4 regions of the Kitasatospora sp. NPDC089913 genome follow, and region 1 is predicted to be linked to each of the others. Evidence: riboswitches for the same ligand, from Rfam matches in the RefSeq annotation. Region 1 holds a riboswitch; each other region holds the start of a gene.
The links. A riboswitch is a leader RNA that binds a small molecule or an ion and turns the genes downstream of it on or off. The one in region 1 is predicted to bind cobalamin.
Positions count from the first base shown of each region.

Region 1 (7,008 bases):
GGCCGCACACCGTCGAGCTGATCCGCCGCGCGATCCAGGTCAAGGCCGACGTGGTCTCCGGGGACCTCAAGGAGTCCGGACAGCGCGAGATCCTCAACTACGGCCACACTCTCGGCCACGCCATCGAGCGCAACGAGCGCTACAAGTGGCGGCACGGCGCGGCGATCTCGATCGGCATGGTGTACGCCGCCGAGCTGGGCCGCCTGGCGGGCCGGCTGGACGACGCCACGGCCGACCGGCACCGCTCGGTGCTGGCCTCGGTCGGTCTGCCGCTGACCTACCGGGCGGACGCCTGGCCGAAGCTGCTGGACGCGATGAAGATCGACAAGAAGTCGCGCGGCGACCTGATCCGCTTCATCGTGCTGGACGGCCTCGGCAAGACCTCCGTGCTGGAGGGCCCCGACCCGTCGCTGCTGGTCGCCGCCTACGCGGAGGTGTCCGGGTGACCAGGGTGATGGTGCTCAACGGTCCCAACCTGGGCCGGCTGGGCAGCCGCGAGCCCGACGTCTACGGTGCCACCTCGTACGCCGGGCTGGTCGAGCGCTGCACCGCGCTCGGCAAGGAGTTCGGCTTCGAGGTCGAGGTGCACGAGACCAACTCCGAGCAGCAGATGGTGGAGTGGCTGCACGAGGCCGCCGACGGCCGGGTGCCGGTGGTGATCAACCCGGGTGCGTTCACCCACTACTCGTACGCGATGCGGGACGCGGCCGCGCAGCGCACCGCGCCGTTGGTCGAGGTGCACATCTCCAACCCGTACGCCCGGGAGACCTTCCGGCACACCTCGGTGATCGCCGCGGTGGCCTCCGGCACGATCGCCGGGTTCGGGATCGGCTCGTACGAGCTGGCCCTGCGGGCGCTGGCCGAGCAGCTCGCCGCGGGCTGACGCCGGGGCGCCCGTCGGGTGACCGGCCCGGTGCGGCGGTGGTGCGGTTGGTGGTGCGGCGGTGGGCTGTGTCCACCGCCGCACCGCCGTGTAGTGTCCCGCTGAAGGAAGTCGGGAGGTGCCGTGACGCAGTACGCCGGGGGTGGATCCGTCCCCCCACGTCCCGTCGCCCCGCCGGTGCCGGGGTATCCGGTGGCGGCCGGGACGGTGCCTGTTCCGATGGTCGTTCCGTTGCCGTTGCCGCTGCCTGTTCCGGCGGCTGTTCCGGCGCCTCTGCCGGTTCCGGTACCGGTGCCTGTTCCGGCGCCCCTGCCGGTGGGCGCCTCGACGGACTCCTCGGGGCCGCCGACCGTTCCGCTGCCGGTGCTGCCGTCGCCTCCGCCCGGACCGGTGCCGGCCCCGGCGCCGGCGCCCGCCCCGGCTCCGGCCTCGCCGCCCGCGCCCGCCCCGGTGCCCGCCGGGTCCACCGGGCACTTCCTGCTGCCCTCCGGCGCGCCCGTCCAGCTGCCCGCCCGGCCACCGCAGCAGCACGCCCCTGCCGGCCCGATCGCGGTGCTGCTGATCGGCCCCGCCGGCGCCGGCAAGACCACCGTCGCCCGGCACTGGGCCGAGCGCCGTCCCAGCCCGACCGCGCACATCAGCCTCGACGACGTCCGGGAGTGGGTGCAGTCCGGCTTCGCCAACCCGCAGTCCGGCTGGAACAACGCCTCCGAGGCGCAGTACCGGCTGGCCCGCCGGACCTGTGGCTTCGCCTGCCGCAACTACCTCGCCAACGGCATCTCCTGCATCATCGACGACGCGGTCTTCCCCGACCGCCCGGCGATCGGCCTCGGCGGCTGGAAGCGGCACATCGGACCCGGCATGATCCCGGTGGTGCTGCTGCCGAGCCTCGACTCGGTGCTCCACCGCAACGCCCGGCGCAGCGGGAACCGACGGCTCGGCGACGAGGAGGTGGCGCGGATCCACGGCCGGATGGCCGGCTGGTACAACTCCGGGCTGCCGATCATCGACAATTCCCACCTCGACGTGGCCGCCACCGCCGCCGAGCTCGACCGGGTGATCCTGGCCCGGCTGATGGGCATCCCGGTCCGCTGAGGGGCCCGTGCACCCGGCGGGTCTGTCGGTGCCGACTGCGATGATGGACGGGTCCTGAACGTTCCACCGGGGGAGCCGCGCCCGTGCCGGAAGGCCACATCATCCACCGCCTCGCCGCCGAGAACCACCGTGCCTTCGGTGGCCGGGCGGTCCGTGCCAGCAGCCCCCAGGGGCGGTTCGCGGACGCCGCCGAGCTGATCGACGGGCGGGAGCTGGAGGCCGCCGAGGCGGTCGGCAAGCACCTGTTCCTCGGCTTCGGCGAGGACGCCTGGGTGCACATCCACCTGGGCCTGTACGGCGGCTTCACCTTCGCCGCGATCGGCGACGGACCGGTGCCGCCCCCCGTCGGCCTGGTCCGGTTGCGGCTGGAGAACGACGAGCACGTCGCCGATCTGCGCGGCCCCAACACCTGCGAGCTGATCACCGGCGCCGAGAAGGCCGCGGTGGCGGCCCGGCTCGGCCCCGACCCGCTGCGCGCCGACGCCGACCCGGACGCCGCCTGGCGGCGGATGACGAGCAGCAGGACGACGGTCGCGGCCCTGCTGATGGACCAGAAGGTGCTGGCCGGGGTGGGGAACGTCTACCGCGCCGAGGTGCTGTTCCGGCACGGCATCGATCCGCACCGGACGGGGCGGGAGCTGCTCCGGGCCGAGTGGGACGCGATCTGGGCCGACCTGGTCGCGCTGATGCGCGAGGGCGTCGGCGCCGGCCGCATCGACACCGTGCGCCCCGAGCACACTCCCGAGGCGATGGGCCGCCCGCCGCGGGTCGACGACCACGGCGGCGAGGTGTACGTCTACCGGCGGGCCGGGATGCCGTGCCTGGTCTGCGCCACCGAGGTCCGGGCGGAGGAGCACGCCTCCCGCAATCTCTTCTGGTGCCCCTCCTGTCAGCCGGCGGGCGTCCCGGCCCGCTGACCGGGCCGTCGACCGGTCCGTAGACCGGGCCGCCGGTCGGCCGGGGTCAGCCGGTGGCCGCGTCGTGCTCGTCGTGCTCGTGCCGGCCGTGGTGCCCGGAACGCTCGTGCTGCTCGTGCTGCTCGTGCTGCTCGTGGGGCTCATGGGGCTCGTGGTGCGTGTGCCGCTCGGGAGTGTCGACGGCGCACGCGTCCAGCAGGGGGCGCAGGTCCGCGTCCACGAGCCGGTAGCGCACGACGCGTCCCTCCTTCTCGCCGATCACCGCCCCCGCCGTCCGCAGCAGCCGCAGGGCCTGGGACACGGCGGGGTCGCGCATGCCGGTGGCGACCGCCAGGTCGCTGACGGCGAGCGGCCCGGTGCGGTGCAGCGCCAGCAGCAGGGCGAGGCGGCCCGGGTCGGCGAGCAGCGAGAACCGCTCGGCCCAGGAGCGGACGTGGGCGGTGTCGCCGATCGCCGCGATGGCCTCGCAGACCCGGTGCCCGTCGATGGTGCGGTGGCCCGCGCGGTCGGCCGGAACGAGATGCATACGGGCCATTCTCGCAGGCCGGACGCTGTGATCCTGGACACCTGCGCAGGTGCGCAGCCTTGCAAGGGTCGTCGCCCGCCCCCTACGGTGTTGCCCGCCGTGGTGCTCGGGAAGACCGGTGACGGACCCTCAGGGGTTCCAGTCCGGAGCGGCCCTCGCCACTGTGATCGGGGGGAAGTGTCCGTACCCACGTCGCCACTGGGCGCCTCGCGCGTCCGGGAAGGCGGGTACGGGAGCCCCGTCAGCCAGGAGACCGGCCGCGGCATCTCACGAAGTGTTTCCACGAGGTGCTGGAGCGTGATCCCAGGATGACCCTGCCCGAAACCGTCGCCGCCCCGGCGGCGCCCACCGCCCTGCCCACCTTCCGATGGCGGCGGGAGGACACCGTGCGGACCGCCGGCCTGATGGGCGTGATCCTGGCCATGCACGTGGTGGCCTTCGGAACGCTGATCTTCCTGGTCGCGCCGGAGAAGTACGAGGTGGGCACGCAGGTCTTCGGGGTGGGCCTGGGGATCACCGCGTACACCCTCGGCATGCGGCACGCCTTCGACGCCGACCACATCGCGGTGATCGACAACACCACCCGGAAGCTGATGGCGGACGGCAAGCGGCCGGTCTCGGTCGGCTTCTGGTTCGCGCTCGGGCACTCCTCGATGGTGGTGCTGATGGCCGCCCTGGTGGCGGGCGGCGCGCAGCTGGCCAGCACTCTGATGGACGACGAGTCCAGCACCCACCAGTGGCTGGGCGTGGTCGGCACCTCGGCCTCCGGTGCCTTCCTCTACCTGATCGGCGCGCTCAACCTGGCCGCGCTGTTCGGCATCCTCAAGGTCTTCCGCTCGATGCGGGAGGGCCGGTTCGACGAGGCGGAGCTGGAGGACCACCTCAACTCGCGCGGCCTGCTGGCCCGGGTGCTGAACCGGGCGACCCGCTCGATCACCCGCCCCGGCCAGATGTTCCCGGTCGGCATGGTGCTCGGCCTGGGCTTCGACACCGCGACCGAGGTCACCCTGATGGTGATGGCGGGCTCCGGCGCGGCGTCCGGCCTGCCCTGGTACGCGATCGTCTGCCTGCCGCTGCTGTTCGCGGCCGGGATGAGCCTGTTCGACACCCTGGACGGCACCTTCATGAACTTCGCCTACCAGTGGGCGTTCTCCAACCCGGTGCGCAAGGTGTACTACAACCTGACCATCACCGGGCTGTCCATCGCGGTGGCGTTCATCATCGGGACCATCGAACTCGTCGGCGTCCTGCACGAGAAGTTCGACCTCACCGACCCGGTGACCGGCTGGATCGCGGACATCACCCTGGACAACGTCGGCTACGCCATCGTCGGCCTGTTCGTCGCCGTCTGGGCCGCCGCCATCGCCTACTGGCGCCTAGCCGGCGTCGAGCGGAAGTGGGCCACCCCCGCCACCCCCGCTCCCACCACTGCCGACCCGGCCCCCGCCACCCCCGCCCCCACCGGCGGCGCCGAGTAGTCCGGCCCGGGCCCGGGTGGGGGCGTTCGGCGGGCGGATCGGGGGCGGGGTTCGTAGGCTCGACCCATGGCTGATGCGTACGCGGGCCGGCGGGAGCGGTTGCGGGAGCACTGCAGTGCGTCCGGGACCGACGCGGCGCTGATCACCCGGGCGGCGAACGTGCGGTACCTCACCGGGTGTCCGCCGTGCGGGGCGACCCTGTTGCTGACCCGGGACCGGGCGCTGCTGGCGCTGCCCGACGACCTGCCGCCGGACGACACCGGGGAGCACCTGATCTCGCCCGAGGTGACCAGGCTGGAGGTGGCGGCCGGGGCGGACACCGCGCTGGCCGCGGCGGGCGCCGCGGCGGGGCTGCGGCTGGCCGGGCTGGCGGTCGAGGAGCACGATCTGACGGTCACCCGGCACCGGGCCGTGGCCGGGCTGGTCGAGGGCACCCGGCTGGCGGACGTCGGACAGGCGGTCGAGCGGCTGCGGGTGGTCAAGGACGAGTACGAGATCGCCGATCTGCGGATCGCGGCGGAGATCGCCGACCAGGCGCTCGGCGAGCTGCTGGAGTCGATCCTGGTCGGCCGGACCGAGCGGCACCTGGCGATGGAGCTGGAGCGCCGGATGATCGACCACGGCGCGGACCGCGCGGCGTTCCCGGTCTCGGTGGGCACCGGCAGCCACTCAGGGCAGCAGGCGCACCAGCCCACCGACCGCCGGGTCGAGGAGGGCGATTTCCTGACCGTGGTGCTCGGCGCCCGGTACCGGGGCTACGGGGTGTCGACCGCCCGGACCTTCGTGATCGGCGCGGCCCCGGCCCCCTGGCAGGTGGAGCTGCACCGGCTGGTGTTCCGGGCCCAGCGGGCCGGCCGGGAGGCGCTCGGCCCTGGGGTCGAGCAGCACGTGCCGGACCAGGCGGCGCGGGAGATCCTGCAGTCCGCCGGGCACACGGAGACCTCTCCGCACCCGGTCGGCCACGGTATCGGGCTGGAGATCCGGGAGGCACCGCGTCTCGGTCCCGCGGACATGGGTAAACTGGACAGCCGCGTGCCGGTCACCGTCGGCCCGGGGGTCCACCTCCCGGGACGCGGCGGGGTCCGGATCGAGGACACGCTCGTCGTCCGCCCCCTTGAGGAGGGCGGTCCCGAGCTGCTCACCATCACCACCAAGGAGCTCCTCGCGCTGTGACGCTCCCGCGGCACAGGACGCGTTCCTTGGTTCCTTGACAGCTATATCCAGGAGTAAGTGCGCCCGTGGCTTCCACGAACGATCTCAAGAACGGCATGGTCCTCAAGCTGGAGGGCGGCAAGCTCTGGTCCGTCGTCGAGTTCCAGCACGTCAAGCCCGGCAAGGGTCCGGCCTTCGTGCGCACCAAGCTCAAGGAGGTCCTGACGGGCAAGGTCGTCGACAAGACCTTCAACGCGGGCACCAAGGTCGAGACCGCCAACGTCGACAAGCGCGGCATGCAGTTCTCGTACAAGGACGGCGAGAACTTCGTGTTCATGGACATGGACACCTACGACCAGCTGACCATCGAGCCGGTCGTCGTCGGCGACGCCGCCAAGTACCTGCTGGAGGGCTTCGAGGCCCTGGTCGCGACCAACGAGGGCGCGGTCCTCTACATCGAGCTCCCGGCCGCGGTCGAGCTCGTCATCGCCGAGACCGAGCCGGGTGTCCAGGGCGACCGCTCCACCGGTGGCACCAAGCCGGCCACCCTGGAGACCGGCGCCGAGATCCAGGTGCCGCTCTTCATCACCACCGGCGAGAAGGTCAAGGTCGACACCCGCGACGGCAGCTACCTCGGCCGGGTGAAGTAAGTCCGTGTCGTCCGCACGCACCAAGGCCCGCACGCGAGCCTTCCAGATCCTGTTCGAGGCCGACCACCGCGGGGTCGACCCGCTGACGGTCCTCGCCGACTGGGTGGCCCGGGCCCGGGAGCCCAAGCCGGACGAGGGCACCCCGCAGGTCGCCGAGTACACCATGGAACTGGTGGAGGGGTACGTCCAGTACGCCCGCCGGATCGATGAGCTGATCTCGCAGTACGCCGTCGGCTGGACGCTCGACCGGATGCCGATCGCGGACCGCAACGTCCTGCGGCTCGGCGCCTACGAGCTCATCTGGGAG
Region 1 is NZ_JBIVGI010000008.1:210,170-217,177, reverse strand. It holds gene aroB (3-dehydroquinate synthase) at 1-446, shown strand, start outside; gene aroQ (type II 3-dehydroquinate dehydratase) at 455-883, shown strand; gene ACIPYS_RS15655 (AAA family ATPase) at 1,103-1,978, shown strand; gene ACIPYS_RS15650 (Fpg/Nei family DNA glycosylase) at 2,062-2,895, shown strand; partial or broken gene ACIPYS_RS15645 (ArsR/SmtB family transcription factor) at 3,086-3,421, opposite strand; cobalamin riboswitch at 3,505-3,698, shown strand; gene ACIPYS_RS15640 (HoxN/HupN/NixA family nickel/cobalt transporter) at 3,730-4,899, shown strand; gene ACIPYS_RS15635 (Xaa-Pro peptidase family protein) at 4,966-6,072, shown strand; gene efp (elongation factor P) at 6,138-6,701, shown strand; gene nusB (transcription antitermination factor NusB) at 6,706-7,008, shown strand, end outside.

Region 2 (7,008 bases), on a different contig from region 1:
CCCTCCGCGAGACGGGCGAAGTCGGCCAGATCCACGCCGGTCCGGCCCTCGGCGGCCAGCGCGCCGAGTTCGGCGGCCGCGCCCCGGTACCCGGCCCTGGCCGCGCCCCGGCGGGCCGTGGCCGGCCAGTCCAGCACCGGGGAGTCCAGGACCAGGCTGCTGACCGAGGAGGCGAAGTCCGAGCGGGCGGCGGCCTGCAGGGCCATCGTGGCGCCCAGCGACCAGCCGTACAGCACCACCCGGCCCGCGCCGCCGTCCAGGGCCAGCCGGATCGCCGCCTCGACGTCCCGCCACTCCGTCTCGCCGAAGTGGCCCAGGCCGTCGGGGGAGGCCGGCGCGCCCGCGTCGCCCCGGTAGCTGACCGCCAGCGCGGGCAGGCCGAGCCGCCGCAGCACGGGCAGGACGGGCAGCACCTGGGCGCGGTCGGCGTCCGGGCCGTGCACCAGGATCACCCAGGTGCCGCGCTTGCCGTCCAGCCACCAGGCGGGCAGCGCGCCCAGCTCCCCCTCGACGGCGGTCTCGCCGAAGGTCAGGCCGAGGGCCGAGGCCGGGTCGCCGAGGTACACCCGCGGGGTGAAGCGGACCTCGGTACCGGGGGCGAGGGTGCCACGGTCGGCGCGGACCAGGCGGCGGGTGACGCCCCGTTCGTCGCGGTGCAGGACCTCCTCGACGACGGCGTGCCCGTCCTCCCCCCACTCGACGGCCCAGCGCCCGGGGCGCTCGCTCTCCGCGCTCCGGGTGAAGGTGATCCGCCCGGCCCCCAGGCTCTGGACCACGACCGGGCCGGTCCGCTCCCGGGCGGCCCCGGCCGGGCGGACCATCCGCTCCGAGGCCCGGCGGCCGATCACCAGGACGGCCGCCCCGGTGCCGACCGCGGCGGCCGCCACGGTGGCCGCGATTCCCCAACGCATACTCGCTCCCCGCTGCTCGGTTCTGGGCCGACCGGTGTCCGGACCCACGTCACAGCCCAGTCCACTGGCCGCGACCCGGCCGGGCCAGCAGGACACGGCCGTACGGGTTGCCGCGCGGGGAGGGCCGCACCGGGATCGTCAGAACGAGAGTGCCAGAACGAACGCCGGATCACACGGGGATCGCGGGCTCCCGTCGGGCCAGCAGCTCCCAGAAGTGCTCGACCGGCGGGCCCCCGGCCGCGGACGGCGCGGCCGCCCCCTCGGCGGGCCCCCAGCCGCCGGACCCCCAGTGCGCGGGCACCTGCCGCTCGTCCTGGAGCACGGGCAGGACGGCCTCGAGGTCCGCCCGGTCCACCGGCACGATCCGGACGATCGCGCCGACCTGCGCCTGCCAGCGGCCGTCCACGCAGCGCCGCAGCCGCCGGTCCAGCTCCTCCCGGCGGCCGGTGGCCGCGACCAGCTCCCGCAGGGTCAGGCCCAGCACGTGCGCGAGCGCGGCCGTCGGCTCGGCGTCGCCGTCCCACTGGCCGGTGACCTCGGCCCGCCGGTACTCCCCGGCCGGGACGCCGATCCGGCGGGCCGCGCCGTCCTGGCTCAGTTCGCGGGCGAGCCGGAAGTCCCGCAGGCTCGCCGGGCGGACACCCATCAGCTGCTCGGGCGGGCACCACAGCGCCCGGGCCAGGGCGAGGAACTCCTCCTCGCCGGGGGGCGGACCGCCGTTCTCCCAGCCGAGGACGTGGGCCGGGAGCAGCCGGACGCCGTGCGCGGCCATCCCCTCGGCGACCTGCTCGGGCGTCAGGCCGAGGGCGGCGCGGTGGGCGCGGACGGCGGCGGGCGAGAACGGCACCGGGGGCGGCGGGGCGGGCGGGGCGGACCGGGCCGGACGTGCGAAGAGGTGGGAGCGCTGGGGTCGCATGGGTCCCGACGGTAGGCGCGGCGCCGGGTGGTGCCCCAGCCGACGAACGCACGAAGCGGGGCGGGCGCGCCGCCCGGCGGGGGTGGAGGATCGCACAGCGGGGCGCGGTCCGGCGGCGGGCGGCCTCGGAGGTAGCGACGGGGCACGGCGGGCCGCCGGGGCGGGTGGCGGACGGGTGCCGAGCGGGTGCCGGGGCGGGCACGGGGGCGGCCGCCGGGAGGGCCCCGGCGTGTGACCAACCCCTCCGCGACCTCGGTTGACTCCCCCTTCGGGCCCGTGATGGGATCCTTCAGCCATTACGGAGGCAAGCAGAGGAAGCCGGTGCGAGTCCGGCGCGGTCCCGCCACTGTCACCGGGGAGCACGACCGGAGTTCAGCCACGGAGGGCCGTCAGCGGCCGCCGGAAGGCCCGGGAGCGCGTCCGACCCGGGAGCCAGGAGACTCTCGCCCCCGGTACGTCGATCCAGGGCGCGGACCCTGAGTGAGGACACGCACGCGATGCAGGCTGCCCCGCCGGGCCGGGACCTCCCCCCGAGCACTCCGCCGACCGCGCCACCCGCCCTCCCTTGCGCCCGCTGACCCGGGCCGCCGCGTTCGGCGCGGGCGCCGTCGCCGGGTACCTGGCCGACGCCCGGTTCGGCGATCCGCGCCGCGGCCACCCGGTGGCCGGCTTCGGCGGCGCGGCCGGTCGGCTGGAGCGGCTGCTGTGGCGCGACGACCGCGCGGCCGGCACCGCCTACACCGCGCTGTGCGTGGGCGCCGTCGCGGCCGGCGCGGTGGCCGCCGACCGGCTGCTGGCCCGACGGCCGCTCGGCCGGGCCGCGCTCGCCGCCGCCGCGACCTGGACGGTGCTCGGCGGCACCTCGCTGACCCGGGAGGCCCGCACCGTCGGCCGCGCGCTGACGGCCGGTGACCTGACGGCGGCCCGGGAACGGCTGCCGCACCTGTGCGGACGCGACCCGAGCGCCCTGGACGAGCAGCAGATCGCCCGCGCGGTGGTCGAGTCGGTGGCCGAGAACACCGCCGACGCCGTGGTGAACGCCCTGGTCTGGGGCGGCCTGGCCGGTACCCCGGGGCTGCTGGCGTTCCGCGCCGTGAACACCCTGGACGCGATGGTCGGTCACCGCTCGCCGCGCTACGCCCGGTTCGGCTGGGCCTCGGCCCGGCTGGACGACGTGGCCGGCTGGCCGGGCGCCCGGCTGACCGCGCTGCTGACGGTGGCCGCCGCCCCCGAACCGCGCACCGCCTGGCGGATCTGGCGGCGGGACGGCTCCGCGCACCCCAGCCCCAACGCCGGCCAGGCCGAGTCGGCCTTCGCCGGCGCGGTCGGCGTCCGCCTCGGCGGGACGCTCCGGTACGGCGATCGCACGGAGCACCGGCCGGTGCTCGGCGAGGGGCTGCGCCCGGTCGGGGTGGACGACATCGAGCGGGCCTGCGTGCTCTCCCGGCGGGTGGGCGCGCTGGCCCTGGGTACGACCGTCGCCGGGCACCTGCTGCTGCGGGCGGCGCTGATCAGGAAGCGGAGGTACCGGGCATGAGCAAGGCACTGCTGGTCGCCGGGACGACCTCGGACGCCGGCAAGAGCGTGGTCACGGCGGGCATCTGCCGCTGGCTGGCGCGGCAGGGGGTCTCGGTCGCGCCGTTCAAGGCGCAGAACATGTCGCTGAACTCCTTCGTCACCGCCGACGGAGCCGAGATCGGCCGCGCCCAGGTGATGCAGGCGCAGGCCGCCCGGGTCGAGCCGGAGGCGGCGATGAACCCGGTGCTGCTCAAGCCCGGCGCGAACGGCCGCAGCCAGGTGGTGCTGCTGGGCCGCCCGGTCGCCGAGGTCGGCGCGCTGGACTACCGCGAACGCAAGCCGCTGCTGCTGGAACGCGCCCTGGAGTGCCTGGCCGACCTGCGCCGCCGCTTCGACGTGGTGGTCTGCGAGGGCGCCGGCTCGCCCACCGAGATCAACCTGCGGGACCGGGACATCGCCAACATGGGCCTGGCCACCGCGGCCGGCCTGCCGGTCGTCGTGGTCGGGGACATCGACCGCGGCGGCGTGTTCGCGGCCATGTACGGGACGCTGGCGCTGCTGTCGGCGGAGGACCAGCGGCACGTGGCCGGCTGGTTCGTCAACAAGTTCCGCGGCGACGCACGGCTGCTGGCCCCCGGGCTGGAGATGCTGCGGGAGCTGACCGGGCGTCCGGTGCTCGGCACCCTGCCGATGCTGCCGGACCTCTGGCTGGACGCGGAGGACTCGCTCGACCTGTCCACCGTCGTCGACCGGACCGCCGCGCGCGGCCCGCTGGGCGCCGACGTGCTGCGGGTGGCGGTGCTGCGCTTCCCCCGGCTGTCCAACTTCACCGACCTGGACGCGCTCGCCCAGGAACCCGGTGTGCTGGTCCGCTGGGCCACCAGGCCGGAGGAGCTGGCCGACGCCGACCTGGTGGTGCTGCCCGGCACCCGGGCCACCGTCGCCGACCTCGGCTGGCTGCGCGAGCGCGGCTTCGAACCGGTGCTGAGGGCCCGGGCGGCGGCCGGGCTGCCGGTGCTGGGCGTCTGCGGCGGCTACCAGATGCTGGCCGGCTCGATCGTCGACGAGGTCGAGTCGAAGGCGGGCCCGGTGGAGGGCCTCGGGCTGCTGCCGACGTCCGTGCGCTTCGGCGTGGAGAAGGTGCTCGGCCGGCCCGTCGGCGAGGCGTTCGGGGAGCGGGTCGAGGGCTACGAGATCCACCACGGCATCGTCGCGGTCGAGGGCGGCGAGCCGTTCCTCGACGGCTGCCGGGTGGGTTCCGTCCTGGGCACCACCTGGCACGGCGCGCTGGAGAACGACGGCTTCCGGCGCGCGCTGCTGCGCGAGGTCGCGACGGCGGCCGGCCGGGCGTTCGTCCCCGCGCCGGACACCTCCTTCACCGACGCGCGGGAGGCCCGGCTCGACCGGCTGGGCGAACTGATCGAGGAACACGCCGACACCGACGCGCTGTGGAAGCTGATCGAGGGCGGGGTGCCGGCGGCCGGATCGCTGCCGTTCCTTCCGCCCGGAGCCCCTGGGGAGCATGCATGAGTGACGTCCGATACCCGTTCACCGCGATCGTCGGCATGGCCGACCTGCGGCTCGGCCTGCTGCTGAACGCCGTCTCCCCGGCGGTCGGCGGGGTGCTGGTGCGCGGCGAGAAGGGCACCGCCAAGTCGACCATGGTGCGCGCGCTGGCCGGGCTGCTGCCCTCCATCGCGACCGTCGACGGCTGCCGCTTCGCCTGCGACCCGGCCGGCCCGGACCCGCAGTGCCCGGACGGCGCGCACGGCGGAGGCACGTCCTCGGAGCGCCCGGCCGAGCTGGTCGAGCTGCCGGTCGGCGTCTCCGAGGACCGGATCGTCGGCTCGCTGGACCTCGAGCGCGCGCTGTCCGAGGGCGTCAAGGCGTACGAGCCGGGGCTGCTGGCCCGGGCGCACCGCGGCGTGCTCTACATCGACGAGGTCAACCTGCTCCAGGACCACGTGGTGGACCTGCTGCTGGACGCCGCCGCGATGGGCCGCTCCTACGTGGAGCGCGAGGGCGTGTCGGTGCGGCACGCGGCGCGCTTCCTGCTGGTCGGCACGATGAACCCGGAGGAGGGCGAGCTGCGGCCGCAGCTGCTCGACCGGTTCGGCCTGACGGTGGAGATCGCCGCCACCCGGGAGCCGGTGGAGCGCGCCGAGGTGGTCCGCCGCCGGCTCGCCTACGACGCCGACCCGGCCGCCTTCGCCGGCCGCTTCGCCGCGGACGAGCGGGCGCTCGCCGACCGGATCACCGCCGCCCGCGAGCTGCTGCCGCAGGTGGAGCTGACCGACGCCGCCCTGCGGCAGATCACCGCCGTCTGCGCGGCGTTCGAGGTGGACGGACTGCGCGCGGACATCGTGATGGCCCGGACCGCCGTCGCGCTGGCCGCCTGGGCGGGCCGGACCGAGGTACTGGCGGAGGACGTCCGCAAGGCCGCCCGGCTGGCGCTGCCGCACCGGCGGCGGCGCAACCCCTTCGACGCCCCCGGGCTGGACGAGGAGCAGTTGGACCGGGTGCTGGAGGAGCACGCCGAGCCGGAGCCCGAGGAGCCGCAGCCGCCGCAGGAGCCCGAGGAGGACCCGGACCCGGAGGGCGGTCCCGAGGGCGACGGCCCCGAGGGTGACGGCCCGCAGGACGGCGGCCCCGACGGCGGCGGTGGCGGCGGCGCACCCGAGCCGTCCGGCCAGGACGGCCCCGACGGCCCGACGGCCGAGGCGCCGGACGCCCCGGCCCAGGACGACGCCCCGGCCCCGCAGCCGGTCCCGCTCCAGCCGCCGTCCCCCGCCCGGGAGACGGCACCGGTCGCGGCCGGCGACCCGTACCGGACCCGGCTGTTCGCCGTGGACGGCACCGGGCGCGGCGCCCAGGGCCGCCGCTCCCCCGCCGAGACCGACAGCGGTCACACCATCAGGGCCCGCCGCCCGCGCGGCCGGCTCGCCCGGCTGCACCTGAGCGCCACCCTGCGCGCCGCCGCCCCGCACCAGCTGGCGCGCGGCCGGTCCTCCCGGGCCCTGGTCCTGCACAAGGACGACTTCCGCGAGCAGGTGCGCCAGGGGCGGGAGTCCAACCTGGTGCTGTTCGTGGTGGACGCCTCCGGCTCGATGGCGGCCCGGCAGCGGATGACCGCGGTCAAGGGCGCGGTGCTGTCGCTGCTGATGGACGCCTACCAGCGCCGGGACAAGATCGGCATGATCACCTTCCGGGGCTCGGACGCCGAGCTGGTGCTGCCGCCGACCTCCTCGGTGGAGGTCGGCGCGGCCCGGCTGGAGTCGCTGCCCACCGGCGGCCGTACCCCGCTGGCGGCCGGACTGCTGCGGGCGCACGAGGTGCTGCGGGTCGAGCGGCTGCGCGACCCGGACCGCCGCCCGCTGCTGGTCGTGGTGACCGACGGCCGGGCCACCGGCGCGCGGGACGCCGTCGCGCGGTCGCACCGGGCGGCCGGGCTGCTGGCCGGGCAGGGCGTGGCGAGCGTGGTGCTGGACTGCGAGTCCGGCCCGGTCCGGCTCGGCCTGGCCCGCACCCTGGCCGACCGGCTCCGCGCCACCGCCGTGACCCTGGACGAGCTGCGCGCCGACGGCGTCGCCTCACTGGTCCGCGACAGCCGCGGCGGGAACCGTCCGAGCGGCTCCGCCTCTGCTTCCTCCGCTTCTGGTTCCT
Region 2 is NZ_JBIVGI010000007.1:79,109-86,116, forward strand. It holds gene ACIPYS_RS13475 (S9 family peptidase) at 1-911, opposite strand, end outside; gene ACIPYS_RS13480 (helix-turn-helix domain-containing protein) at 1,081-1,827, opposite strand; cobalamin riboswitch at 2,091-2,290, shown strand; gene ACIPYS_RS13485 (cobalamin biosynthesis protein) at 2,393-3,364, shown strand; gene ACIPYS_RS13490 (cobyric acid synthase) at 3,361-4,875, shown strand; gene ACIPYS_RS13495 (putative cobaltochelatase) at 4,872-7,008, shown strand, end outside.
Region 2: another riboswitch for cobalamin. It lies ahead of ACIPYS_RS13485 (cobalamin biosynthesis protein); the one in region 1 lies ahead of ACIPYS_RS15640 (HoxN/HupN/NixA family nickel/cobalt transporter).

Region 3 (7,008 bases), on a different contig from region 1:
ATCACCCGGCGGTGCAGCCCGTTCCACCATTCTGCCCACTGGTTGAGACCGGCACCGTCACACGGACGGACTGTCGGAGGCCGCGGTGACGGGCGGTCAGGCCGCCCGGTGCGTGCGGCGGCGGGCCGAGAACCGGCGGGCCACGAACACGGTGGCGACCGCCGCGGCCGTGAAGAGCAGCGTGTTGGCCACGACGCCCGCGTCCGTCAGCCAGGCGGGGTCGGAACCGTCGGGCAGTCTCGTTCCGGTGAACAGGCCGCCCACACCGGTCAGCAGGCCCCGGACGACGTAGACCGCCACCAGGGCGACGAGCCCGACGGGCAGCGTCAGGACGACGGCCGCGAGGTAGAACCGTCCGTTCCCGGTCGCCCCGCCCAACGCGGCCGACACCGCGACCAGGGCGACGTAGCACGCCGCCGCCCACCTGGAAGTCCTCATGTGGAACCGTCCCCCTGCTCGAATGTCCGGCGGTGCGGTGGCGCCGCACGGTGATGCTCCTCGCTGCCGCGCGTTCCCGCCACCCCGGCGGAACGAGCGGTGGGCCGCAGGCCCCTGCTACCGCGCCCGGGGACCCGCGACCCGCGGCGTGTCCTGGATCAGCTGCCGTACCGCAGCGAGACGGTGTCGCCGACGTGGACGGTCGTGGCGCGGGTGGCGGCGGCGGCCGTGCCGCCGTCCAGGACGACCTTCCAGGTGGACGGACCGCTGTTGGCGGTGCCGTTGATCGCGGTGATGGTGCCCGCGCCGGTGGACGGCGTGACGGAGGTGACGCAGCCGCTCGGCGTGGCGGTGGCGGCGGCGTCGAGGACGTCGCCGAGGGTGACGGTGCCGCCGGTCGGGGTGAGGGTGACGGCGCAGACCTTCGGCGTGGCGGTGCCGTTGTCGACGACGAGGGCGAGGCGGGCGGCGGTGCCGGCGGTGAAGGCGGAGGTGGCCGCCCACGCCGGTTCCCCGGCCGCGACCGGTGCGGGCGGGGTGGCGGTGAAGCCGGCGCCGGCGACGGCGCGAAGCCCGTCGACGGAGGCGTAGGCGGAGGGGACGGTGTCGGTGGACAGGTACTTGAAGCCGCCGCCGGGCTTGAACTGCTGGGCGATCAGGAAGTCGACCGGGGTCTTGCCGGTGCCGCTGGTGAAGTCGGTGCCCTGGGGGTTGATGCCGCAGGCGTTGAGGCCGGAGACGGCCCAGCCGTTGGAGTCGGTGTTGGCGCCCCACATGGCGTTGAACGCGCCGGAGGACAGCAGCTTGCCCTTGAGGAAGTTCTTGGCGGCCACCACCGCGGCGTCGGTGTTGGGGACGCCGCCGACGCACAGGGAGGCCATGGCCGCGCCGGTCATGTCGATGTCGCTGCCCTTGCCGAGTTCGGTGGGGTCGCCCGCGGCCTTGCTGTAGTTCCAGCCGCCGTCGGTGTGCTGGTTGGCGCGCACGGCCGTGACGGAGGCGTCCAGCAGGGCCTGCGGCACGCGCTTCGTCCCGCTCTGGGTCTTGGCGCCGCCGAGGGCGAGCAGCCCGAAGACCGTGCCGTTGAAGTTGGCGGACGGGCCGTAGTAGCCGGGTTCGGCGGTCTGCCAGTACGCGACCAGGTCGGCGATCAGGTTGCGGCCGGGGCCGACGCGGGCGGGGTCGATGCCGGCGGCGTAGGCGTTGAGGGTGCCGCGCTGGTAGTCGGTCGCGACGGGGGAGGCCCCGGGCCAGCCGGCGGCGGCGAGCTGGTTGCGGTAGACGAGGCGGGCGTTCTTGGTGGGGTCGCCGCCGGGGGTCACGTCGGCGGCGGCCGTGCCCGCGGCGGCGAGGGCGCTGAAGGCCCACTCGTTGGAGAGCCCGCCGCCGGTCACGTAGCTGCCGTCGGCGGCCTGGAGGGACTTCAGGTAGGTCACACCGGTGCTCTTGGAGGTGGCTATCTGGGCCGGGGTCGCGGTCGCGTGGGCCGGAACGGCCGACAGGACCAGGGCACCGGCCGCCACCGCGACGGTCACCGCGGAGGCGGCACGGGACGGGACGGAGCGCGGGAGGGCGGGAACGGGCACGGGGACTCCTCGGAGTGGCGGGCGCCGATCCGGCCCCGGCCCGGGCGCCGGTGCGGCGCGGGGCGGTGGGGCGGCGGCCGCCCGGATCGCGTGGGCTGGCTGTCGCTGATGCTGCGCGGCCGGGCGGGCATCCGGGCTCGGAGCGACGCCGCGCGCCGCTCCACACCGCTGCGCGTCAGCCCCGGATTCGCACCGGGTTCCCCCGCTCGGCCACCGGGGACGCTACCGCACCGCCGGAGGGACCACGAGGTGGGGAAAGCGACATGACGCACCGTTGACGCTCCTCCTACCCCCATGGTCTGATGAACCGATTTTTTCTCCTCGGCAGTCAGGGGAAGCCGGTCCGATTCCGGCGCTGACCCGCAACCGTAGATCCGTCCCCAGCGGCGGATGAGCCGGAATGCCTGCGCCGAGGTCCTGTTCAGGAGTGCTTGCGTCGTCGTGGACTACGACGCGGTCCGGGCGGTTCCTCGTGCGAGGGGCCGTCGGCTGCGTCGTGCGACCCGATGACCGATCGGGGAGTCGCCAGTGAGGCCCAGCAGCAGTCGTACGAGCCACGGATTCCGGGGGCTCGCGTCCCTCGTCGCGGCCAGTGCCGTCGCGGTCGCCGCGGGCGGCACCGTGCTGATCGGACATCCCGGCCGGGCCGCCGCCGACCCGATCGAGGAGTGCACGGCCACCACCGGCGCGATCGTCGCCGTCGACTTCGGCCACTGGGGCGGCGGCGTGGTCCGGGGCTGCGACGCCCACCCCACGACCGGCATGAACCTGCTGCACAACGCGGGCTTCGGCACCACCGGCACCGAGCACGACGGCCCCGGCTTCATCTGCCGGATCGGCAACGGGACCTTCGACAGCGGGACCCAGTACCCGACCGTGGCCGAGGAACCCTGCACCACCACCCCGCAGGCGACGGCGTACTGGTCCTACTGGATCGCGGAGGCCGGCCAGGACACCTGGACCTACAGCCGCTACGGAGCCCTGACCCAGAAGCCCAAGCCGGGCGAGGTCGAGGCCTGGGTCTTCGGCGGCACCGACATCGGCGGCACCAGCGGGGCGCCCACCTTCACCCCGGACTCCGTCCGCGCCAAGAACACCGGGCCCTCGCCGTCGGCCACCGCGTCCCCCTCCCCGAGCCCGACCGTCCCCTCCACCAAGCCCGGCGACCCCGCCGCGGCGGCCGCCTGGCTGGCCGCCCAGCTGGTCAACGGTGAGTACATGGGCAACTGGGCCTTCGAGGGCGCGGACTTCCCCCGGACCGCCCAGACCGCGATCGCCCTCGCCGCCGCCGGGACCCAGGACCCCGCCCTGCGCAAGGTCGTCGCCTACCTCGCCGCGCACATCGACGAGTTCCTCTTCCCGGACGGACCCGCCGGGAAGCCCGACTCCAGGGCCGCCGCTCTGCTGGCCCTGGTCGCCGAGAGCACCGAGGGCGACCCCCGGGCCTTCGGCGGCCGCGACCTGATCGCCGCGCTGACCGAGCACGTGTGCGCCGCCCAGGGCGAGAACGGCAAGTGCACGGCCGCCGGGGACTTCTACGGCGCGGCCTCGCCCTGGACCCAGGCCTGGGGCGTGATCGCCCTGCGGCGCGCGGGTGTGACGCCTACCGCGTCGGTGCTCGCGCGGTTCGCGGTGCTCCAGTGCGCCGACGGCGGGATCGCCGGCTCGATGATCGTCGCCGGGGACAACTGCGAAGCCGACCCGGTGGCCACCGGCCTCGCCGTCCTCGCCCTGCGCGGAACGGGCGGGGGCGAGGCCGTCGCGAAGAAGGCCGCCGACCGGCTCGTGGCGGGCCAGCAGGCCGACGGTTCCTACGCCCCGTACGCCGGGGCCCCCGGTGACACCGTGAGCACCGCCGCCGCAGCCCAGGCCCTGCTCGCCATCGGGCAGGGCGCCAGGCAGAGCGCCGCGAAGGCATGGCTCGGCGGCCGGCAGGGCAAGGACGGCGGCTTCCTCCCCGACGAGTCGACGACCGACGCCGACCCGGCCGCCACCGAACAGGCCGTGCTGGCGCTGACCGGCACCGACCCCAGTACCGTCCGCCACAACCCGAACGGCGCCACCACCACCCCGACCGCGCCCGCGGGCCGGACCCCCGACCTGGCCAGGGGCAGCGCCTACCTGACCGCCCCGGCGAACCTGATCGGCGGCCACTACTACGAGGCGTTCCCGGACTTCGCGGACTTCGGCCTCACCATCGACGGTGCCTTCGCCCTCGCCGCCACCGGAGCGGACGACGCGGCCCTGCGCCGGATCGTCGACTTCCTCGACCAGCAGGGCAAGGACACCGGCGAGCGCACCGTCAACGACTGGACCGGCATCGGCACCGAGTACGCCAGCGGCGGCTCCATCGGCAAGGAGGCCCTCCTGGCCGAGGTCGTCGGCCGCGACCCGCGGGCCTTCGGCGGCCACGACCTGATCGCGGCCCTGGCCGCGGCGGTCTGCGCCAAGGCCGACGACGCCACCGGCTGCGCCGGACCCGGCAACTACACCTGGGCCACCTCGGTGTTCTCCCAGGCGCTCGGCATCATGGCCCAGTACCGGGCCGGCGACGCGGCCAACGCCGCCGCCGCCGTCACCTACCTCAAGAGCCTCCAGCACGCCGACGGCTCCTGGCCGAGCCTCGTCCCCGCCACCGGCGACTCCGACGTGGACAGCACCGCGATGGCCGTGATGGCCCTCGCACTCGTCCCCGGTGACGAGGCCGCCCGGGCCGTCGACAGGGGTGTCTCCTGGCTGGCCGGCCGGCAGCTGCCGGACGGCGGCTTCCCCGGCGCGTCCGGCAACTCGACCAACTCGGCCGCCCTCGCGATCCAGGGCATGACCCTCCGCCAGTCCGCCTACGCTCCCCGGATCGCGAAGGCGCTCGACTCCCTCGCCGGACAGCAGAACGCCGACGGCGGCTTCAACGTGGCCTCCGAGGGGCAGCAGGGTTCGGACGTCCGGGCCTCCACCCAGGCGGTGGGCGGCGCGACCGGGATCTCCTTCGGCACCCTGCGCCGCGAGCTCGGCGGCACGCCGACGCCCACCCCGACCGCGACGGCCACGGGGACGCCGACCGGTTCGCCGACGCCCACCGCGACGGGTACCCCGACGGCCACGGCCACGCCGACCTCGACCGGTACGCCGACGCCCACCGCGACGGGTACCCCGACGGCGACGGCCACGCCGACCTCGACCGGTACGCCGACGCCCACCGCCACGGTCACCCGGACCCCCAGCCCCACGGCCACCGTCACGGCGACATCGACATCGACGGCGACGGCGACCGGTACCGCCTCCTCCTCCCCGTCGCCCACCGGTTCCCCCGTGCCCCCCGGCATGTCGGTCACCCCGCCCGCCGGCGGAAGCGTCGTTCAGCCCGTCGAGGGACCGCTCGCCGGTGGTGTCGACGGTCCGCGGAACGGCGGCGCGGTCCCGGCCGGACCGGTGCAGGCCCGCACGGGCACGGGGAGCCTGGCCACCACCGGAGGCGAGGCGCTCGGACTGGCGAGTGTCGCGGCACTGCTGACCGCCGCCGGAGCCGGTGCGGTCCTCGTCGCCCGCCGCCGCGCGGGCTCGACCCCGGGGCGTCACCGGTGATCCGGCGGATCGGCCGACTGGTCGGAGCCGCCGCGGCGACGCTCGCCCTCGCGGCCGGAGGAATCGGCGCGGCCACGACGCCGGCGGTCGCGGCCCCGCTGCCGATCGAGCAGTGCACCACCACCTCCGGTGTGGTGCTGGCGGTGGACTTCAGCAAGTGGGGCGGTCCGCTGCTGCGTTCCTGCGGCACCACCCCCACCACCGGGTACACGCTGCTGAACCAGGGCGGCTGGAAGACCACCGGCACCGGGCACGACGGTCCGGCGTTCATCTGCCGCATCGGCTACAGCGGCTTCCAGGGCGGCAAGCAGTTCCCCACCCCGGACCAGGAGAAGTGCGTCCTGACCCCGCCGGCCACCGCGTACTGGTCGTACTGGCACGCGGATCCGGGCCAGAACGACTGGTCGTACAGCCAGTTGGGCGCGATGAGCTACCAGCCCAAGCCCGGCAGCGTCGACCTGTGGATCTTCGGCGGGACCAACATCGAGGGCACCGAGGGCCGGCCGACCGTCGCGCCCGACACCCTGCGCGCGCACAACACCTCGACCGGCGGTGGGACGGGCACGCCCCCGGACCCGACCCCGCCGCCGACCGACCCCGGGACGGGCGGCAACGGCGGCTCCACGAGCGGTGGCACGGCCGGCGCGACGACCGGCGGCGCCGCCTCCTCGGGCGGTTCCGCCTCGTCGGGCGGAGCCGCCGCCACCGGCGGGAGCGGTTCCGCCGGAGGAACCGCCTCCTCCGGCGGTGGCACCGGATCGGGAGGCTCCTCCGCCGGCGCCGGCGCGAGCGGAGGCGGCAGCGCCGGAGGCGGAAGCGCCGCGGGCACCGGCACGAGTGGGGGAGGTGCGAGCTCGGGCGGTACGAGCGGCGGCGCCACGACCCCGAAGAAGCCGTCCACCGGGGCGACGACCCCGAACGGGACCTCCGGCGGCGCCGGACGCCCCCGGCCGGTGACGCCGGAGGCCGGGGCCCCGGCCCCGGTGCCTACGGATCCGGCACCGGAGAGCGCGGTGCCCCCGCCACCGGACGGCGCGAGCACGGAACCGCCCGCCCCGGCCCCGGCGGAGACGCCCGAGACCGTCGAGAGCACTCCCGCGGTGGCGCCGACCGACACTCCGACGGCCCCGGCGCCCGCCGCGGCGGCCGGCCCGGTGGTGATGAACGCGGCCCCGGCCGCCGACGCGCCGCACGACTCCGGGTCGATCGTCCCCGCCGTGGTGGGCGTCGTCCTCCTGGTGCTGCTGGGCCTGACCACGCTGGCTGTCGGCCGCCGTCGCCGGCGACAGGCCGAGTGACCGGGTGAGCACGCTCGACAAGCCCGCCGCCGCCCTCCCGCGACCCGCCTCCGCGCGGGCCGGGGGAGGCCGGCGGATCCCGCGCGACCTGCACCCCCTGGCCT
Region 3 is NZ_JBIVGI010000014.1:204,009-211,016, forward strand. It holds gene ACIPYS_RS22465 (hypothetical protein) at 97-438, opposite strand; gene ACIPYS_RS22470 (hypothetical protein) at 597-2,024, opposite strand; cobalamin riboswitch at 2,150-2,227, opposite strand; cobalamin riboswitch at 2,310-2,451, shown strand; gene ACIPYS_RS22475 (prenyltransferase/squalene oxidase repeat-containing protein) at 2,553-5,606, shown strand; gene ACIPYS_RS22480 (hypothetical protein) at 5,603-6,904, shown strand; gene ACIPYS_RS22485 (CbiQ family ECF transporter T component) at 6,909-7,008, shown strand, end outside.
Region 3: another riboswitch for cobalamin. It lies ahead of ACIPYS_RS22475 (prenyltransferase/squalene oxidase repeat-containing protein); the one in region 1 lies ahead of ACIPYS_RS15640 (HoxN/HupN/NixA family nickel/cobalt transporter).

Region 4 (7,008 bases), on a different contig from region 1:
GCCGGCGGCTACGGACGACTCAACCGCTCGGAGCCCGACGCCGGCAGCAGCTACCGCTGGGTCGGGCGCACCCTCAACCCCTGGCTCGGCTTCCTCACCGGCTGGGTCAACACCGTCGGCACCGTCGTCTTCATGGCCTACACCACCACCGTCACCGGCTCCTCCATCATCCAGCTGCTCGACGAGGCACACCTGCGCAGCGTCGCCGGACTGCGGCTGGACGCCGACTCCACCGTGCAGTGCACCCTGATCGGCCTTGCCGTCCTGGTCGCCGCCGCACTGGTCGCGGTGCGCGGTCTCGGCCTGGCCGCGCGGCTGCAGAAGGCGCTGCTGGTGTTCGAGTACGCCGTCCTGCTCGGCTTCTGCGGCTACGGGCTGTTCGCCGGCGACCAGCCGTTCTCCCTCGACTGGTTCAACCCGCTGACGATCCCCTCCTTCGACGCCCTCGCCCAGGGCATGGTCCTCGCCGTGTTCTGCTACTGGGGCTTCGAGTCGGTGTTCAGCGTCGGTGAGGAGGTCCACGACCCCCGTGACGCCTCCCGTGCCGGCACCCTCGCCCTGGTCGTCATGCTGCTGATGTTCCTGCTCGCCGGCACCGCCTTCCAGCGCGTCCTGCCACTGGACGAACTCGCGGACAACGGCGCCCACGGCCTCACCTACTTCGGCGCCCGCCTCGCCGACCAGCCGCTGGCGGCACTCCCGCTGATCGCCCTGATGTTCTCCGCCGTCGCCTCCCTGCAGTCCTCGGTGATCCCCACCGCCCGCGGGCTGTTCGCGATGGGCCGCGACGGCGTGCTCGGCCCCGTCTGGACCAGGCTGCACCCCAAGCACCGCACACCCGCCCTCGGCACCCTGCTGATCACCGGGGTCGCGGTCGCGCTCGCCCTGTGCTCGATCGTCATCCCGACCGTCAACGACCTGATCTCCGCCGCCGTCAACGCGATCGGCATCATCGTCGCCCTCTACTACGCCCTCACCGCCGTCGCCGCCGCCGTCCGCTTCCGCCACCTGCTGCGCACCGACCTGCCGGAAGGGCTGCGCGCGGTGGTCGGCCCGCTGCTCGGCGCAGCCGTCCTGCTGGTGGTCGGCGGCTACCTCACCTGGACCTTCTACGACTCCACCGACCACTTCGAACTCGCCGCCGACAACGGCTGGTTCGAACTCACCGTCGTGGTACTGATGATCGTCACCGGACTCCCCGCCGCCGCCTGGGCCCGCTGGCGCCGCCGCTCGCCCTACTTCCTCGGCGACACCCGCTGACCCGTACCGGCGGGCCACGCCACCCGGACCACCCGCACCACCCGAGAACGGAGCACCACCCATGACCAAGGCCGATCTGGTCTTCACCCGCGGCCCCGTGCACACCGGCGACGCCGCCCGTACCCGGGCGACCGGACTGGCCGTCACCGGCGACCGGATCACCGCCGTCGGCCACGACGAGGTCCGGGACCTGATCGGTCCGGACACCGAGGTGGTCGACCTCACCGGCAAGCTGCTGCTGCCGGGTTTCCAGGACGCGCACATCCACGCCGTCTTCGGCGGCACCGAGCTGGCCGTCTGCGACCTCACCGGCACCGTCGGCGTGGCCGACTACCTGGAGCGGATCCGCGCCTACGCAGACGCCCACCCCGACCAGGAGTGGATCACCGGCAGCGGCTGGTCGATGGAGAGCTTCGAGGGCGGCCTGCCGACCCGGCAGCTGCTCGACTCCGTCGTCCCGGACCGCCCGGTCTACCTCACCAACCGCGACCACCACGGCGCCTGGGCCAACACCCGGGCGCTGGAACTCGCCGGCGTCGACCGCGACACCCCCGACCCGGCGGACGGCCGGATCGAGCGCGAGGCCGACGGCACCCCGAGCGGAGTGCTCCAGGAGGGCGCCACCGGCCTGGTGGCCCGGCTGGTCCCGCCGATCACCGCCGCCGACCGGCTCGACGGACTGCTGCGGGCCCAGCGGCTGCTGCACTCGCTCGGCATCACCGGCTGGCAGGACGCGCTGCTCGGCGAGTTCAACGGCCAGCCGGACCCGTCCGACGCCTACCTGGCGGCCGCCCGCTCCGGCGCGCTGACCGCCCGGGTCAACGGCGCGCTCTGGTGGGAGCGCGAGCGGGGCGCCGAGCAGATCGCCGGGCTGGTCGAGCGCCGCGCCGCCGCCGCGCACGGCAGGTTCCGGGCCGGCTCGGTCAAGATCATGCAGGACGGCATCGCGGAGAACTTCACCGCCGCGATGACCAGCCCCTACCTGGACGGCTGCGGCTGCGCCACCGCCAACTCCGGCCTCAGCTTCGTCGACCCCACCGCCCTGCGCGAGTACGTCACCGCCCTCGACGCGCTGGACTTCCAGGTGCACTTCCACGCCCTCGGCGACCGGGCCGTGCGCGAGGCGCTGGACGCGGTCGAGGCGGCCCGCGCCGCCAACGGCCGGCGCGCCACCCGCCACCACCTCGCCCACCTCCAGGTGGTCCACCCGGACGACCTGCCCCGGTTCGCCCGGCTCGGGGCGGTCGCCAACATCCAGCCGCTGTGGGCGGCGCACGAGCCGCAGATGGACGAACTGACCATCCCCTTCCTCGGCCCGGAGCGCGCCTCCTGGCAGTACCCGTTCGGCTCGCTGCTCCGGGCCGGGGCGACCCTGGCGGCGGGCAGCGACTGGCCGGTGAGCAGCCCGGACCCGCTCGCCGGCCTGCACGTCGCGGTCAACCGGAGGGAGCCGGAGGCCGAGGACGACCGGGTGTTCCTGCCCGAGCAGCGGCTGGACCTGGCCTCCGCGATCGCCGCCTACACGGCCGGCACCGCCCATGTGAACGGGCACGACGACGCCGGGGTGCTCGCGCCCGGCATGCTGGCCGACCTGGTCGTCCTGGACCGCGACATCCTCACCGGTCCGCCCGAGGAGATCGCGTCGGCCCGGGTGCTGCGCACCTACGTCGGGGGCGAGCCGGTCCACGTCACCGACTGATCACGCGTCAACTGCCGTTCGGGCCCCGGGGGTGCTTCCCCCGGGGCCCGTCGCGTTCCGGCGGCGGGGGTTCCGACGCGCCCGGCCGGAAAGGGGCTCTGGACTTACTAGGACGTCCAACTATATGGTCGGAACAGGTCCGCGGTGTCAGGGAAGCCGGTGTGAGTCCGGCACGGTCCCGCCACTGTGACCGGGGAGTTCGTCCTCGCAGGAGTTCGGCCACTGGCAGCCAGCCGGGAAGGCCCGGGGGCGCGCGTCGATCCGGGAGTCAGGATACCGGCCGCGGATGGTCCGTGTTTTCCACGAGGATGGAGACGACACGCATGAATCCGGGCTGCTTCCGCTCCACCGCCCCCGGCTGTGCCGTGCCGACGAGCCCCGGGGCGCACCCGCGCTGACGGTTCGTCCGCCGACGCCGTCATGCGCCGAGCGCACCACCGTGCGCCCGCGCACCGGCGCGGCCTCCACTCCTCCTCTCCCCATCCTGTCGAGAGAAGGAACCGATGGTCCCTGACCTGATCGTCCCCGAACTGACCCATTTCGTCGGCGGAAAGCGCACCGCCGGGACGTCCGGCCGCTTCGGCGACGTCCACGACCCCAACACCGGGCGCGTCCAGGCCCGGGTGCCGCTGGCGAGCCGCGCCGAGGTCGAGGCCGTGATCGCCGACGCGGCGCAGGCCCAGCCCGCGTGGGCGGCCTGGAACCCGCAGCGCCGGGCCCGGGTGCTGCTGCGCTTCCTCCAACTCGTCGAGCAGGAGCGGGACGCGCTCGCCCGGCTGCTCTCCGCCGAGCACGGCAAGACCGTCGCCGACGCCCACGGCGACCTGCAGCGCGGCCTGGAGGTGGTCGAGTTCGCGGCCGGCATCCCGCACCTGCTCAAGGGCGAGTTCACCGACAACGCCGGCACCGGCATCGACGTCTACTCGATGCGCCAGCCGCTCGGCGTGGTCGCCGGCATCACCCCCTTCAACTTCCCGGCGATGATCCCGCTCTGGAAGGCCGCGCCCGCGCTGGCCTGCGGCAACGCCTTCGTGCTCAAGCCCTCCGAGCGCGACCCCTCGGTGCCGCTGCGGCTCGCCGAGCTGTTCCTCGAGGCCGGACTGCCGCCCGGCGTGCTGAACGTGGTGAACGGCGACAAGGAGGCCGTGGACACCCTGCTGGAGGACCCCCGGGTGCAGGCGGTCGGCTTCGTCGGCTCCACCCCGATCGCCCAGTACGTCTACGCCACCGCGGCCGCCCACGGAAAGCGCGCCCAGTGCTTCGGCGGCGCCAAGAACCACATGATCGTGATGCCCGACGCCGACCTCGACCAGGCGGCGGACGCGCTGGTCGGCGCCGGCTACGGCTCGGCGGGCGAGCGCTGCATGGCGATCTCGGTGGCCGTCCCGGTCGGCGAGGAGACCGCCGACGCGCTGGTGGCCAAACTGGTCGAGCGGATCGCCGCGCTGAAGGTCGGCCGCTCGGACGACCCGGCGGCGGACTTCGGCCCGCTGGTCGGCCGGGACGCGCTGGAGCGGGTCCGCGGCTACCTGGACCTCGGGGTCGAGGAGGGCGCCGAACTCGTCGTCGACGGGCGCGACTTCCGGCTGGAGGGCCACGAGGAGGGCTTCTTCCTCGGCCCCTCGCTGTTCGACCGGGTGACGCCGGAGATGCGGATCCACCGGGAGGAGATCTTCGGGCCGGTGCTCAGCGTGGTCCGCGCCGCCGACTACGAGGAGGCCCTGCGGCTGCCCAGCGAGCACGAGTTCGGCAACGGCGTGGCCATCTTCACCCGTGACGGGGACACCGCCCGGGACTTCACCCGCCGGGTGAACACCGGCATGGTCGGCGTCAACGTGCCGATCCCGGTGCCGATCGCCTACCACACCTTCGGCGGCTGGAAGCGCTCCGGCTTCGGCGACCTCAACCAGCACGGGCCGGACTCGATTCGCTTCTACACCCGCACCCGCACGGTGACCTCGCGCTGGCCCTCCGGGGTCAAGGAGGGCGCCAGCTTCACCATGCCGACGATGGGATGAGCGCCGTGCACGATCTCACCGACGACCAGCGTGCGATCGCGGAGACCACCAGGGCCTTCGCCGACGAGCACCTCGCCCCGAACGCGGTGGAGTGGGACCTCGCCAAGCACTTCCCGGTCGACGTGCTGCGCAAGGCCGGCGAGCTCGGCCTGGCCGGCGTCTACGTCCGGGAGGAGTCCGGCGGTTCCGGCCTCACCCGCCGGGACGGCGCGGTGGCCTTCGAGGCCCTCGCCACCGGCTGCCCGTCCATCGCGGCCTACCTCTCCATCCACAACATGGTCGCCTGGATGGTCGACCGCCACGGCGACGACGCCCAGCGCGCCCGCTGGCTGCCCCGGCTCTGCACCGCCGAACACCTGGGCGGCTACTGCCTGACCGAACCCGGCGCCGGATCCGACGCCGCCGCCCTCGCCACCCGGGCCGTCCGCGACGGCGACCACTGGGTGCTCGACGGCGTCAAGCAGTTCATCTCCGGCGCCGGCAGTGCCCAGGTCTACCTGGTCATGGCGCGCACCGGCGGCCCCGGGGCGAAGGGCGTCTCGGCCTTCCTGGTCGACCGGGACGACCCGGGCGTGTCCTTCGGCGCCAACGAGCGCAAGATGGGCTGGAACGCCCAGCCGACCCGGCAGGTGCTCCTGGACGGCGTGCGGCTGCCCGCCGACCGGCTGCTCGGCGGCGAGGGCGAGGGCTTCCGGATCGCCATGCGCGGTCTGGACGGCGGCCGCCTCGGCATCGCCGCCTGCTCGCTCGGCGGCGCCCAGAGCGCGCTCGAGCGCACCGTCTCCTACCTCGCCGAACGCGAGGCCTTCGGCGCCCGGCTGCTGCACGCCCAGGCACTGCAGTTCCGGCTCGCCGACATGGCCACCGAACTGGAGGCCGCCCGGGCCCTGTTGTGGCGGGCCGCCGACGCCCTGGACCGGGGCGACGCCCGGGCCCCGCAGCTGTGCGCGATGGCCAAGCGGCACGCCACCGACACCGGCTTCGAGGTGGCCAACCAGGCGCTCCAACTGCACGGCGGCTACGGCTACCTGGCCGAGTACGGCATCGAGAAGATCGTCCGCGACCTGCGGGTGCACCAGATCCTGGAAGGGACCAACGAGATCATGCGCGTCATCGTGGCCCGCGGCCTGACCGGGGCCGCGTGATGGGCGACGGCACCACCGATGAGGTCCTGGTCCAGCGCGAGGGCCGCACCGGCCTGATCGTCCTCAACCGCCCGAAGGCCCTCAACGCCCTCACCCACACCATGGTGCGCCGGATCACCGAGGTCCTCGACGACTGGGAGCGGGACCCGCGGGTCGCGACCGTCGTCGTCACCGGGGCCGGCGACCGGGCCTTCTGCGCGGGCGGCGACATCGTCGCCATCCACCGCGCCGCGACCGGCGGCGATCCGCGCGAGGTCGAGGAGTTCTGGCGCGACGAGTACCGCCTCAACGCCAGGATCGCCCGCTACCCCAAGCCCTACGTCGCGGTGATGGACGGCATCGTGATGGGCGGCGGGGTCGGGGTCTCCGCCCACGGCAGCGTCCGGATCGTGACCGAGCGCACCAGGATCGCCATGCCCGAGGCGGGCATCGGTTTCGTGCCCGACGTCGGCGGCACCTATCTGCTCGCCCTGGCGCCCGGCGAGCTGGGCACCCACCTCGCCCTCACCGCCGGCTCGGCCGGCGCGGCGGACGCGCTGCTCTGCGGCCTCGCCGACCACTTCGTGCCGGCCGGGCGGCTGCCCGCCCTGCTCGACGACCTGGCCGAGTCGACCGTGCACGACGCCCTCGCCCGGCACGTCGGGCAACCGCCGGCCGGCCGGCTGGAGCGGCAGCGGGAGTGGATCGACACCTGCTACGCGGCCGACAGCGTCGAGGAGATCCTCGAACGGCTCGCCGCGAGCGGCGAACCGGAGGCGAAGGAGGCGGCCGACCGGATCACCGCCAACGCGCCGACGGCCGTCAAGGCGACGCTGGCCGCGCTCCGCCGGGCCCGGGAGCTGGGCCCCCTGGAGGCGGTGCTCGACCAGGAGTACCGGAGCTCCTG
Region 4 is NZ_JBIVGI010000025.1:71,393-78,400, reverse strand. It holds gene ACIPYS_RS30440 (APC family permease) at 1-1,260, shown strand, start outside; gene ACIPYS_RS30435 (amidohydrolase) at 1,322-2,959, shown strand; cobalamin riboswitch at 3,068-3,259, shown strand; gene ACIPYS_RS30430 (CoA-acylating methylmalonate-semialdehyde dehydrogenase) at 3,463-4,977, shown strand; gene ACIPYS_RS30425 (acyl-CoA dehydrogenase family protein) at 4,974-6,122, shown strand; gene ACIPYS_RS30420 (enoyl-CoA hydratase/isomerase family protein) at 6,122-7,008, shown strand, end outside.
Region 4: another riboswitch for cobalamin. It lies ahead of ACIPYS_RS30430 (CoA-acylating methylmalonate-semialdehyde dehydrogenase); the one in region 1 lies ahead of ACIPYS_RS15640 (HoxN/HupN/NixA family nickel/cobalt transporter).